4 regions of the Pseudoalteromonas sp. SR44-5 genome follow, and region 1 is predicted to be linked to each of the others. Evidence: predicted binding sites of a transcription regulator. Region 1 holds the regulator's gene; each other region holds the start of a gene.

What was found. Region 1 encodes MetJ, which represses methionine synthesis genes. Its sites were predicted from a motif close to TAGACGTCTAGACGTCTA; they were not measured.
Positions count from the first base shown of each region.
Region 2: a site for MetJ is predicted at 2,085-2,102, ahead of metA (homoserine O-succinyltransferase). Genes of this name have one in related genera too.
Region 3: a site for MetJ is predicted at 1,974-1,991, ahead of metK (methionine adenosyltransferase). Genes of this name have one in related genera too.
Region 4: a site for MetJ is predicted at 1,015-1,032, ahead of H5154_RS01235 (methylenetetrahydrofolate reductase). Genes of this name have one in related genera too.

Region 1 is NZ_JACJDT010000007.1:78,472-81,677, reverse strand. It holds gene metB (cystathionine gamma-synthase) at 1-935, opposite strand, end outside; gene metJ (met regulon transcriptional regulator MetJ) at 1,171-1,491, shown strand; gene H5154_RS05790 (malic enzyme-like NAD(P)-binding protein) at 1,601-2,842, opposite strand.
Region 2 is NZ_JACJDT010000042.1:7,062-10,267, reverse strand. It holds gene metH (methionine synthase) at 1-4, opposite strand, end outside; gene H5154_RS17885 (homocysteine S-methyltransferase family protein) at 15-1,082, opposite strand; gene metA (homoserine O-succinyltransferase) at 1,072-2,019, opposite strand; gene H5154_RS24070 (DMT family transporter) at 2,187-3,086, shown strand; gene ettA (energy-dependent translational throttle protein EttA) at 3,180-3,206, shown strand, end outside.
Region 3 is NZ_JACJDT010000062.1:9,209-12,414, reverse strand. It holds gene H5154_RS21135 (diacylglycerol kinase) at 1-147, shown strand, start outside; gene metK (methionine adenosyltransferase) at 723-1,874, opposite strand; gene tkt (transketolase) at 2,149-3,206, shown strand, end outside.
Region 4 is NZ_JACJDT010000002.1:20,191-23,396, forward strand. It holds gene H5154_RS01230 (pitrilysin family protein) at 1-829, opposite strand, end outside; gene H5154_RS01235 (methylenetetrahydrofolate reductase) at 1,077-2,033, shown strand; gene H5154_RS01240 (hypothetical protein) at 2,273-2,770, shown strand; gene H5154_RS01245 (hypothetical protein) at 2,767-3,206, shown strand, end outside.

The DNA.
Region 1 (3,206 bases):
GCAGCATCATTAATATCACCTTTGATATCAAAGCTTACCATGCCACCAAAACCACGTTGCTGCTGTTTAGCGAGTTCATGCTGTGGATGAGATACTAATCCAGGGTAATATACTTGGCTTACATAAGGGGAGTTTTCTAGATATTGGGCAATAATAAAGGCATTTTCTTGATGCTGACGTAAACGAACATTCAAAGTACGTAAACCACGTAACGTTAAGTAGCTATCAAACGGGGCACCGGTAATGCCAATGTTATTAGCCCACCAAGCAAGCTCATCACCCAACTCTTGGGTAGCGGCGATCACCGCACCACCAACAACATCTGAGTGACCGTTAATATATTTAGTGGTCGAATGCACCACAATATCAACACCAAACTCAATTGGGTTTTGCAAAGCAGGTGATAAAAATGTGTTATCGGCACCAACCAACGCACCGCACTGCTTAGCAATCGTGGTGATCGCTTTAATATCGGTTAACCGTAAGATAGGATTACTCGGTGTTTCAATCCAAATTAGCTTTGGTTTTATCTCAAGAATTTTTTGATGATTTTCAGATTTAGTTAAATCTAAAACCACTAACTTTAATAAGCCACGCTTTTCAAGTGAGGTGAATAAGCGGTAACTACCGCCATAGCAATCATGTGGGATCACTAAGGTATCGTCACTGTTTAGCAGCTGAGTAGCTAAATGCACCGCAGCCATGCCCGTTGCAGTGATAATCCCCTTAGCGCCACCTTCAAGCTTAGCGAGCGTTTCAGCGAGTAAATCACGGTTTGGGTTGCCGCTACGGCCATAATCATATTGGCGCTTTTTATCAAAATCAGCAAATGAGTAGGTGGTCGATAAATGAATGGGAGGCACAACCGCGCCGTGATGTTTATCTGCATCAATACCATTGCGTACTGCAATGGTTGCTTTATTCTTTTGACTCATACCGTCACCTAAAATTAAATGGATGTTTAGACGTCTAAAAGGTTAGAGGATCAAATTTAATAAGTCAAAGCATTTATGCGGTTTTAGCCGCAAGATTAGAAGTAAAAACATTTAAGCTGCTAGATGGCTAAAAAACAAGTATTTGACTATCTTTTTTAACACGATAGAATTTCGCCATCTTTGCGCTGCAAAAGGTCGCGCAAACAATTAACAACCTGAGGCAACGATACATCCTATGGCTAAATGGAATGGTGAATATATTCACCCATACGCAGAACACGGGAAAAAATCAGAACAAGTTAAAAAGATCACCGTTTCGATCCCGCTAAATGTATTAAAAGTTTTGACTGATGAGCGCACTCGTCGTCAAATTAATAATCTTCGCCATGCAACAAATAGCGAATTACTTTGTGAAGCATTTTTACACGCATTTACTGGCCAACCACTGCCAAACGATGAAGATTTACGTAAAGATAATCCAGAGAAAGTGCCTGAAGAAGTGAAAAAAATCATGCTTGAGATGGGTCTCGAAGTACCTGTACTCAACGAAGATTAAGTTATCATTTGTATATATTCCTGCTTCAGGAATTGGCTACAAAAAAACCTCAGTAACGTAAGTTGCTGAGGTTTTTATTATTGTGCCATTACCAATTGCAGCGAAGCAGCTACTCCATGTAGTTTTCCGGCATATCAATTTGTGCAACACCAGAATCAATTGCCGCTTGCGCTACTGCTTTGGCAATGCGCGGTAATAGACGCGGATCCATCGGTTTTGGAATAATATACTGCGCACCAAATTCAAGTGTCTCAACACCCGCCGCTTTTAATACTTCCGCTGGTACTGGTTCTTTAGCAATGCTACGAATAGCGTCAACCGCAGCAATTTTCATTTCATCATTAATTTTGCTTGCACGCACATCTAGCGCACCACGGAAAATAAATGGGAAACACAGCACGTTGTTAACTTGGTTTGGATAATCTGAACGACCCGTTGCCATGATTAAATCATCGCGAGCACCATGAGCAAGCACTGGTGAGATTTCTGGATCTGGGTTTGAACAGGCAAACACTACAGGTCGATCAGCCATTAACTTAAGATCGTCAGGAGAAAGTAAATTCGGGCCAGATACACCAACAAATACATCGGCATCAGCAATAACATCTTGCAGTGTGCGCTTATCTGTATTGTTAGCGAATAACTGTTTGTACTCGTTTAAATCATCACGACGAGTATGAATAACGCCTTTACGATCTAACATGTAAATATGTTCACGCAATGCACCACACTTGATCAGTAGCTCCATACACGCAACCGCTGCGGCACCGGCTCCTAAACAAACGATAATCGCATCTTCGATTTCTTTGCCTTGTACTTCAAGTGCGTTGATCATACCAGCAGCCGTTACAATCGCGGTACCGTGTTGATCGTCGTGGAACACTGGAATGCTACAACGCTCGATCAATGCTTTTTCTATTTCAAAACACTCTGGCGCTTTAATGTCTTCTAAGTTAATACCGCCAAACGTATCAGCGATGTTAGCAACTGTATTGATGAAATCTTCGGTGGTATTGTGTTTCACCTCAATATCTATCGAATCTAGACCCGCAAAGCGTTTAAATAATAACGCTTTACCTTCCATAACCGGTTTTGAAGCCAATGGACCTAAGTTACCTAAACCTAAAATAGCGGTGCCGTTAGTAATAACCGCAACCATATTGCCTTTACCGGTGTATTTGTAGGCATTAGCGGGATCAGCAGCTATTTCACGTACCGGTTCTGCAACACCGGGGCTGTATGCGAGTGCAAGATCCTGTACGGTTTCAGCTGGCTTTGTAAGCTCAACGCTAATTTTTCCTGGAACGGGGTGCGAATGGTAATGTAAAGCTTGTTCACGAAAGTCTGACATAACGCGATTTTATCCTGCAAGTAAGTTAAGTTGAAAGTGAGAGTAAGCAGTTCTTATATCTTATAGGGAACGATACCTATATTATAATTAAATTCAAGCAATATCAGGTCTATCCTGTTATATGCTATATCCGTTAATTTTATGCGTTTTGTCAGCATTTTTTGCAAAAAAGCTTCAATTTTCGGCTATAAAAACGCCACAAAGCATCAAAAAACCCATCTTAAAATGCTCATTATGCAACGCTTTAAAGCAAAAATAATGACCTATGACTAAAAACCATCAAAGTAAGACGTTAACAACATTTAACCGCAAAAGACCTAACTTTACCGACAAAAACGTTTAATTTATCGCTTTAACGAGAATG
Region 2 (3,206 bases), on a different contig from region 1:
TCATCTCGGCTACCTTAGTTTAAATTACACGCTTCAAGGCCTGATAAGCGCATACGCACTTCAAGCTCTGGCAATAGGCGAGGTTTAACACCTTCAAGCCCTTTCGCAAATGCCCTGATGTGTGCAGGTGTGGTACCACAACAGCCGCCAACAATATTGATAAAGCCAGACTTGCCCCAATCGATAATTTCTTGCGCCATTTCAGGTGCCTCTAAATCATATTCCCCAAACTCGTTCGGTAAACCGGCATTGGGGTGCACTGAGGTGTAAGTTTCACAAACACGCGATAGTTCTTCTACATATTGGCGCAGTAAATCTGGGCCAAGGGCGCAATTGAGACCAATTGAAATTGGCTTAATATGACGAATCGAATTATAAAATGCTTCGGTGGTTTGCCCTGACAGCGTACGTCCGGAGGCATCGGTTATGGTGCCAGAGATCATCACAGGTAATTTGCGACCGGCTTGCTCAAACGCTTCTTCAACCGCGAATGAAGCCGCTTTTGCATTTAGCGTATCAAAAATTGTTTCTATCAAAATTAAATCAACACCACCTTCCATTAAAGCAAGGGTTGATTCAACATACGCGGTGACTAACTTATCAAACGTGACATTGCGATAACCGGGGTCGTTCACATCCGGTGAGATTGAACAGGTTTTTGAGGTTGGCCCTAAAACACCCGCAACATAGCGTGGTTTTGCTGGATTTTTAGCAGTAAACTCATCACAAATACTGCGTGCTAATTTAGCTGACTCTAAGTTTACTTCACGGCTGATGCTGGCCATATCGTAATCTTCCATCGAAATTGTAGTCGAATTAAAGGTGTTGGTTTCGATAATATCGGCACCTGCATTTAAAAAACCACGATGAATATCAGCAATAATTTTTGGTTGTGTAATGCTTAATAAATCATTATTACCTTTAATTAGCACATGCCAGTCTTTAAAGCGCTCGCCACGGTAATCGTGTTCTTCTAATTTGTGTTCTTGGATCATGGTACCCATAGCACCATCAAGAATTAAAATACGCTGTTTTAACGCTTCAATTAACTCGGCGCTTTTGTTTTCTAAATTATTCGGCATAGTTGTTAGTCCTTACGGCTTGGCTAACTAAATTAATATCATAGGGTGTGGTTTGGTACACATAATAATTTAACCAATTCGAAAACAGTAAAAAGGCATGGCTTTGCCAAGTTTTCGACGGTTCGTTATCTGGGTTGTTCTCTGGAAAGTAATTTTCAGGCAATGGCGCATCAGGGCCTTTTTCTAAATCGCGCTGATATTCGCCTTTTAAAGTGTCTGCATCATACTCAGGATGCCCGGTAATATACACTTGGCTGCCGGATTTATTTTTTATTAAGTAAGCGCCTACTTGCTCTGAACCTGCCAGCACAACTAAGTCATCACAAGCGTTGATTTTATCAATATCAATATGACCATAACGCGAGTGCGGCACTACAAAAGTATCGTCAAAACCACGCGTTAAGGCTCCATGTTCAAAGTAACACTTATGGGTAAACACGCCACAGAGCTTATTTTCTTTTAGTTCACGTTTTAAATTATGATGATGAAATAAACCCGCGTGAGCCGCCCAACACGAAAATAATGTTGAGGTTACATGCTGCTCCGCCCAATCTAAAATTACTTTTAGTTCATCCCAGTAGGCTACATCGTCATATTCTAAATGTGCCAATGGTGCGCCGGTAATGAGTAATGCATCGTAATTGTTGTCTTTCACTTCAGAGAAATAACGGTAAAAAGTGTCTAAATGCTGCTCTGAATTGCTACTGCTGCGATGAGTGTCTAAACGTAGTAGCTCTACATTCACTTGTAAGGGTGAATTAGCGAGCAAACGAATAAATTGCACCTCGGTTTCTACCTTATTAGGCATTAAGTTTAAAATCGCCAAGCGCATCGGACGGATCTCTTGGGTTTTAGCGCGGCTTTTTGGCATTACAAATACGTTTTCTTGACGTAACTTCGCAATTGCGGGCAATTCATCTTTAACGGTAATAGGCATACTCATCTCCAAGGCATAATTAACCAATGGCTAATTATGAACGGATAGCTGGAAATTTCAACCTCTAGATGTTTAGATGTCCAAATGAATTTATTTTAGCTATTCTTTTGCATTCTAAAAACCGCTCGCCATAATGCGCCTGTTGATTTTATTTTAAGGTGGTAAACGTGATTGATTGGCTAGGCTTTGGAGAACTTTTTGCTATATTAGCAGCTATTGTTTGGGCGCTTTCGACCATTTTATATAAAGGTTTTAGCCATCACTTAACGCCTATGCAGCTAAACATCAGTAAAGGCGTGTTAGCAAGTGCCATGATGTTAGCTACTATTGCGATTACTCAAGACGCTGCACTACCACATCATCTGACAAGCTGGCTTTGGCTAATTGCTGGCGGGGTGATTGGGATTGCGATTGGCGATAGCGCCTATTTTACTGCGCTGCGAAATATTGGCCCTGCTCGCACGTTAGTTATTGAGTCCCTTGCTCCAGCCCTTGTGGGGGTTTTTAATATCCTGCTATTAAATCATTATTTATCGCCATTTGCATGGTGCGGTATTGTACTTACAACCATTGGCGTAGTAATAGCAATCAAGCCTGAAAAAACATTGCCACAGGTTGATCATCAACATTATCGCAAAGGTGTTTTATGTGCCCTTGCAGCTGCTATCTGCCAAGCGCTCGGTATGGTGATGTCTAAAGGCGCACTCAATAATGAGCATATGAGTAGCTTATGGGCGGCATTAATTAGATTAGCAGCCGGTACGATGACTGTGGCCTTAGTTGTTGCAGTGTTTAAAAGCAGTGAATTTAAACAAGCACTAACTCTAAGGGGAATTAGCGGCAAACAATGGTTTTTTGCGGCTGTGTTTTTAGGCACTTTCCTCGGTTTATGGCTTCAACTTGGCGCAGTTAAATATACCGATCCAGCCATTGCACAAACGATTTTCGCAACCGCGCCATTAATTGTAATGAGCATTGGTTTTATAAAGCGCGAGCCCGTTACCAATAAAATGTTAATAGGCGGCTTGCTTGCTTTAATCGGTGTAGGAGTATTGCTCGCGAATTAGCACATTGTTATTTGGTTGATTCGTTGACTGTTTCACCTATCAACCACTACAATACAACATTGAAATTTTTATTATTATTTGAAGGCTCCTTCCATGGTTTTACCTGATAAGTTTATTTTC
Region 3 (3,206 bases), on a different contig from region 1:
TTAACAGATCGAGTCGGTGTTGAATATCATGTGTTATCAGGGCGAGCGAAAGATATTGCTTCAGCGGCTGTGACATTAGCACTGATAGTGTTATTTATTGTATGGGCTGTGGCTGGGTATGAAAAGATAATTACATTGATAGGTTAGGAAGTTAGGCAAAACGTTACAGGCTTTGAGCGACAAGCTTCGAATACACCCAAGTCACTTTCTAGAACCGAGCTTTAATTGCGCGGGGTAAACCCGCGCCTACGTCTGGTAGCAGCGAGTTTATCTCGCGATAAACACTTTATCCTTCGCGGTGGCAAGCCACTCGCCTACAAGTAATATCCACCGCGCTCCTGTAGGTCGCCATTTATGGCGACAAGCCTATTTACCTCCGAGGGTAGGAGGCGCTGTGCGCTACACCGAGAAGACAAAAGTAAAGTTAATTACTTACAGGTTTTTCCTCTATGAGCTCGGTGAACTCTGTGGTGAAATTATAAAAAAAATAGGTTTGCACCAAGAGTAGTGAATAAGGGGGGAAATACCACTGGCTTCGAACACGCCCTAACTCCTAGCCACTTCCTAGAACCTAGTTTTAATTGTGCGGGGTAAACCCGCGCCTATGTCTGGTAGCAGCGAGTTTACCTCGCGACAATAACCTAGGCATTTACAACAATATAATCAGCAGGCATAAAAAAAAGCGCCAATTGGCGCTTTTTTTATTCACACAGTGGCTGATATTAAAGACCAGCTGCTGCGCGAAGTGCGTCTGCTTTATCAGTACGTTCCCAAGGGAATTCATCACGACCAAAATGCCCGTAAGCTGCAGTTGGTAGATAAATTGGGCGCTCAAGATCAAGCATTTTAATTAAGCCATATGGACGTAAGTCAAAGTGTTCACGAATCAATTCAATTAAACGTGATTCTTCAAGCTTGCTGGTACCAAATGTTTCAACACTGATTGACGTTGGCTCTGCAACACCGATTGCGTAAGAAACTTGTAGCTCACATTTGTCAGCAAGGCCCGCAGCAACGATGTTTTTAGCAACATAACGTGCAGCGTACGCAGCTGAACGGTCAACTTTTGATGGATCTTTACCAGAGAATGCCCCCCCACCGTGACGAGCCATGCCGCCATAGGTATCAACGATAATTTTACGACCAGTAAGACCACAGTCACCCATTGGGCCACCGATTACAAAACGGCCAGTCGGGTTAATGAAAAACTTAGTTGCACTAGTGATAAGCTCAGCAGGCAGTACCGGCTTGATGATTGTTTCCATCACTGCTTCTACTAAATCTTTTTGTGAAATGTCTTCACTGTGTTGAGTAGAAAGTACTACTGCGTCAATACCTACTGGCTTGCCATTTTCATATGCAAAAGTAACTTGTGATTTTGCATCAGGACGTAACCAGTTTAGCTCGCCGCTTTTACGTACTTGCGCTTGACGCTGTACTAAACGGTGTGAGTAAGTGATTGGTGCAGGCATTAATACTTCAGTTTCGTTACATGCGTAACCAAACATTAGGCCTTGGTCGCCAGCGCCTTGTTCTTCTGGGCTAGTACGGTCAACACCTTGGTTTATGTCAGGAGACTGCTTACCAATCGTGTTTAAAATTGCACACGAGTCTGCATCAAAACCCATATCAGAATGAGTGTAGCCAATTTCACGTACAGTTTTACGTGTGATTTCTTCGATATCAACCCATGCGCTAGTAGTGATTTCACCACCAACCATAACCATACCAGTCTTTACGTAAGTTTCACACGCAACACGGGCATGAGAATCTTGTTCTAAGATGGCATCTAGTACCGCGTCAGAGATTTGGTCCGCGATTTTATCCGGATGACCTTCAGAAACAGATTCAGAAGTAAATAAATGTTTTGCCATTGTCTTTGCTCACAAATATTGCGCTTCACAAACGTCGGTAAGAGCGCTAAAAAATTTAGGGGCGTATTTTATCTAAAACAACGATAGTTGCATAGTGTTTTTACGCCTAGACGTCTAAATAAAATTACTAATAACTTTTTGTTCTTAAAAAAAATTCATAATGCCCAATTTAATCAGGTTTTTAATTGCATACAGCCCCTACAATAAGTAAGAATGGATCTTCAAATGAATACACACAATAACCAGCGCAAATACAGTAAAGGTAGGAGAATCCATGCCGTCTCGCAAAGAACTTGCAAATGCTATTCGCGTCTTATCAATGGACGCAGTACAAAAGGCCAAATCTGGCCACCCTGGAGCCCCTATGGGCATGGCTGATATCGCAGAAGTACTATGGCGCGATTATCTAAACCACAACCCAACAAATCCAGAGTGGGTAGATAGAGATCGATTTATACTTTCCAATGGCCACGGTTCAATGCTTATTTATTCTCTATTGCATTTAAGTGGTTATGATTTACCAATTGAGGAAATTAAAAACTTCCGTCAAATGCATTCAAAAACACCAGGTCACCCAGAATATGGGTATGCGCCAGGTATTGAGACTACTACGGGCCCACTTGGTCAAGGGATCACTAACGCGGTAGGTATGGCGATTGCTGAAAAAGCATTAGCCGCGCAATTTAACCGCGAAGGTCATGATATTGTTGATCACCACACATATACTTTCTTAGGCGATGGTTGCTTAATGGAAGGTATTTCTCATGAAGCATGTTCACTTGCCGGCACATTAGGCCTAGGTAAGCTTGTTGCGTTTTGGGATGACAACGGTATTTCAATTGATGGTGAAGTTGAAGGTTGGTTTAGCGATGATACACCTGCACGCTTTAAAGCCTACGGTTGGCATGTAGTAAGTGACGTTGATGGCCATGACTCAGACGCTATCCGCGCAGCCATCGAAGAAGCACGCAGCATCACCGACAAACCAACACTAATTTGTTGTAAAACAGTTATCGGTTATGGTTCACCAAATAAATCAGGTAGCCATGATTGTCACGGCGCACCACTAGGTGAAGACGAAATCAAAGCAGCACGCGAGTTCCTTGGTTGGACTGGTGAAGCATTTGAAATCCCAGCTGATATTTATGCACAATGGGATGGCAAAGAAAAGGGTAAACAACTTGAAGCTAACTGGGATGAAAAATTTGCCGCGTACGCCGCTGCACACCCAGAACTAGCTGCTGAATTTAAACGCCGTACTAGTAGTGAGTTGCCAGCAGATTGGGCTGAAAAATCACAAGCATATATTGAGCAACTAGACGCAAATCCAGC
Region 4 (3,206 bases), on a different contig from region 1:
CCGCTTGCTGTTTTGGTTCGGTTGGTATATCAGCAACGAAATCGCCTTTTTGCCATTGGCCCCAGTGTTTTTTAACCATATCCATAGTTTCAGCTGGATCAACATCGCCTACAATCACTAATGACACATATTCAGGTTTATAAAACTTAGCAAAAAACTCTTTACCGTATGCCATTTGCTCCGGCATGGCTTCAATATCTGCAAAAAAGCCCATGGTGGTATGTTTATAGGTATGTTTTTCAAATGCTTCATTACGTACTGCAGAAAGTAACTTACGAACCGGGCTGGCATTATTTTTAAGGTATTCGCCTTTAACTGTTAATGCTTCGGTACGAAATTGCTCTTCTGAATAAGTCAGGTTTTGAAAAATATCCGCTTCAATTTCAAGTACTTTATCAAGATGTTGCTTTGAAAAGTTTAAGTGATAGTTAGTGTAATCATTGGTTGTATAAGCGCGATTATCAACCCCTGAATTTTTTAGAATATCAGAATACACATCTTGCGGATATTTTTCAGAGCCTTTAAACATCATATGTTCAAAAAAGTGTGCAAAACCGGTTTTACCTGCTTCGACTTCATTACGAGAACCGACAGAGACTGGAATTTGTAGTGATACCACATCAGGGTAATCAGTTTTCACCACCATAACGCGTAAACCGTTATCAAGCTCTTCTAATAAATAATCTTGTGAGAACACCCGATCATTACTACTGGCAACCGTTGACTGCTCAATCTCAACCTCTTTGACCATGTTTGAGCCGCTGTTACTTGCACAACCGCCCAGTGCAAGCGTTACCGCAAGGCTGGTTGCTAATAATTTAAATTTCATTGCTATCCCTTGTTAGTTGAATAAATTTCTTGTTTTTAGTCATCCGATTATGCAACAAAGCAAGTCAATATAAGACCCCTGAGGCAATAAATTATGTAAACAGTTGTGTAACACAGAACTCTTCATTCAGAGCAACATGAATAAAACTCACCTTCGTTGAAAAAGTTTCACTAAAAAAATCTATCTAGACGTCTAAATGGCTGCTATATTATTTGCCATAGACACTAACTTAGCTGGAATGAGGATTATGGCTTTATCACTACAAGAGAAAATTGAAGACACCAATCAGGGTGTGTACTTAATTGGTACCACCCCACCACGTATTGGTACTGATAAAGCGCAGCTTGAAATTATCGCCCAAAAGCTCTTAGCTCGTTTGCATGAAATTGAATACGATGGCGTGATTATTTATGACATTCAAGATGAAAGTAGTCGCACTGAGATGCCTCGCCCTTTTCCGTTCAAGCAAACGGTAGATCCTCGAGAATACAGTAACTTACTACGTAATTTATCGCATCAAGAAGTGATCACTTATAAAAGTGTTGCACAGCGCGGTGTGGCCGAATTTAAACAGTGGTTAAGCGAAACTAAAAACCAGTTTAATTTAAAAAACCTAGTATTAGTCGGTAGTCCATCATCTGACGGGGATATTAAATTAAGCCTGCCTGATGCTTATAAAGTCTTAAGCGAACAGCCTCAAGACTTCTTTTTAGGAGGCGTTACCATTGCCGAGCGCCACGCAAGTAAACGTAATGAACATGAACGCTTACTTGAAAAAACCACGCAAGGCTGTAAATTTTTTATCTCACAAGCTGTGTATAACGCGCAAGCAACCGTGGATTTGATCACCAGTTATGCGCGCAGCTGTAAAGCTCAAGGTATCGAACCTAAACGTATTATTCTAACCTTTACGCCCTGCGGCAGTGAAAAAACCTTAGAGTTTATGCAATGGTTAGGAATTTCCGTACCTGATGCAACTAAATGGCGGATGCTTGATTCGCAAAACCCACTGAGTGAATCTGTACGTATTTGCCGTGAAAACTTAGATTTAATACTAAGAAGTTGCGCGCATTTAGACGTGCCACTGGGGTTAAATATTGAAAGTTTAACCAACCGTAAAGAAGAAATTGATGCATCAATTAATCTTTACCGCTTATTAAAAGCGACAATGGAATTAAATCTTGCTGAAAAACAGATTGCTTAATAGAGTTAAACTTGAGCCTGCCCATTATTTTTAAGTGAACTAGTGTTCATGATTGTTGTTTTTTTAGGTAATTTTAAGTATTCTTGTATGCTAATTAGGTAATACTATTAAAAGGAATTTTAAATGCCATTAAATCCACAGGTGAAATAAGAAGTAATTAAAAACATTATAAAATATGAGAAAAAATTAATCACTTTTATCTAGACTCTCAGGGCTATGTAACCACAGGCGTAGGTCATATGATAAAAAACAAACAAGCTGCAACCCTGCTCCCAATGAATAAAGTAGTTAACAATCAACCGGGTCCTCCTGCAACTCCTCTAGAAAAGCAAAAAGAATTTGAAACAATAGCTAAACAAAAAAGAAATTATAAAGCTGAATGGTATAAGCAATTTACTACACTCATAATTAAAGATGTAGAAATTACACGCCAACTAGACAAACATATGGATTCTTTTTACAGAGAGCTTTCTACTCTATATAAAAAGTCTAATGGTTATTATGATGATTTTGATAAATTAGACAAAAATATACAAGTCGCATTATTTGATATGATTTTTAACTTAGGTGCAGTAAAAATTGTCACGAAGTTTACTGAGTTTGATAAAGCAATCAAAACTGGAGATTGGATTAAAGCAGCTAAAGAAAGCTATCGTCCTCAACTCAGCGCAGAAAGAAATAACTACGTAAGAGCAAAGCTATCTGCGGCTAACAGCATAAAGGTAACGACACCGTGAAAAACTTATCATTAGTATTATCGATATTTATCTGTGTTAGCTGCTCAAAATTATCTGCTAATGAAATAAAACCTAAATTATTTACTAATTATTTTACAGGTTTAGAATCTGAAATTGTGATGGATTACCAGAGCATTAAATTAAATTATGATTTAACTTTACGTTCAGAGAAGAATGTACACTTTTCTACCTGTAAACAAGTAGAAGAAACCGCTTCTGATGATATAGCAGTGAGCGAATTTCATTTGTTACAGATGTTGAAAGCGAACTGTGCCGCATTAAAACAGTACTCCCAAGCTAAAAGTTCAAACGTCAGTTATTTACAGGAAATTCTTGATAAAAAGGATATTAGCAATCTTCCTGCTACAGCTTCCCCTTATGTTAATAAACATGATAAAAGCCAAAGGCGAGGTAAAACACTAAGTGAATACCATAA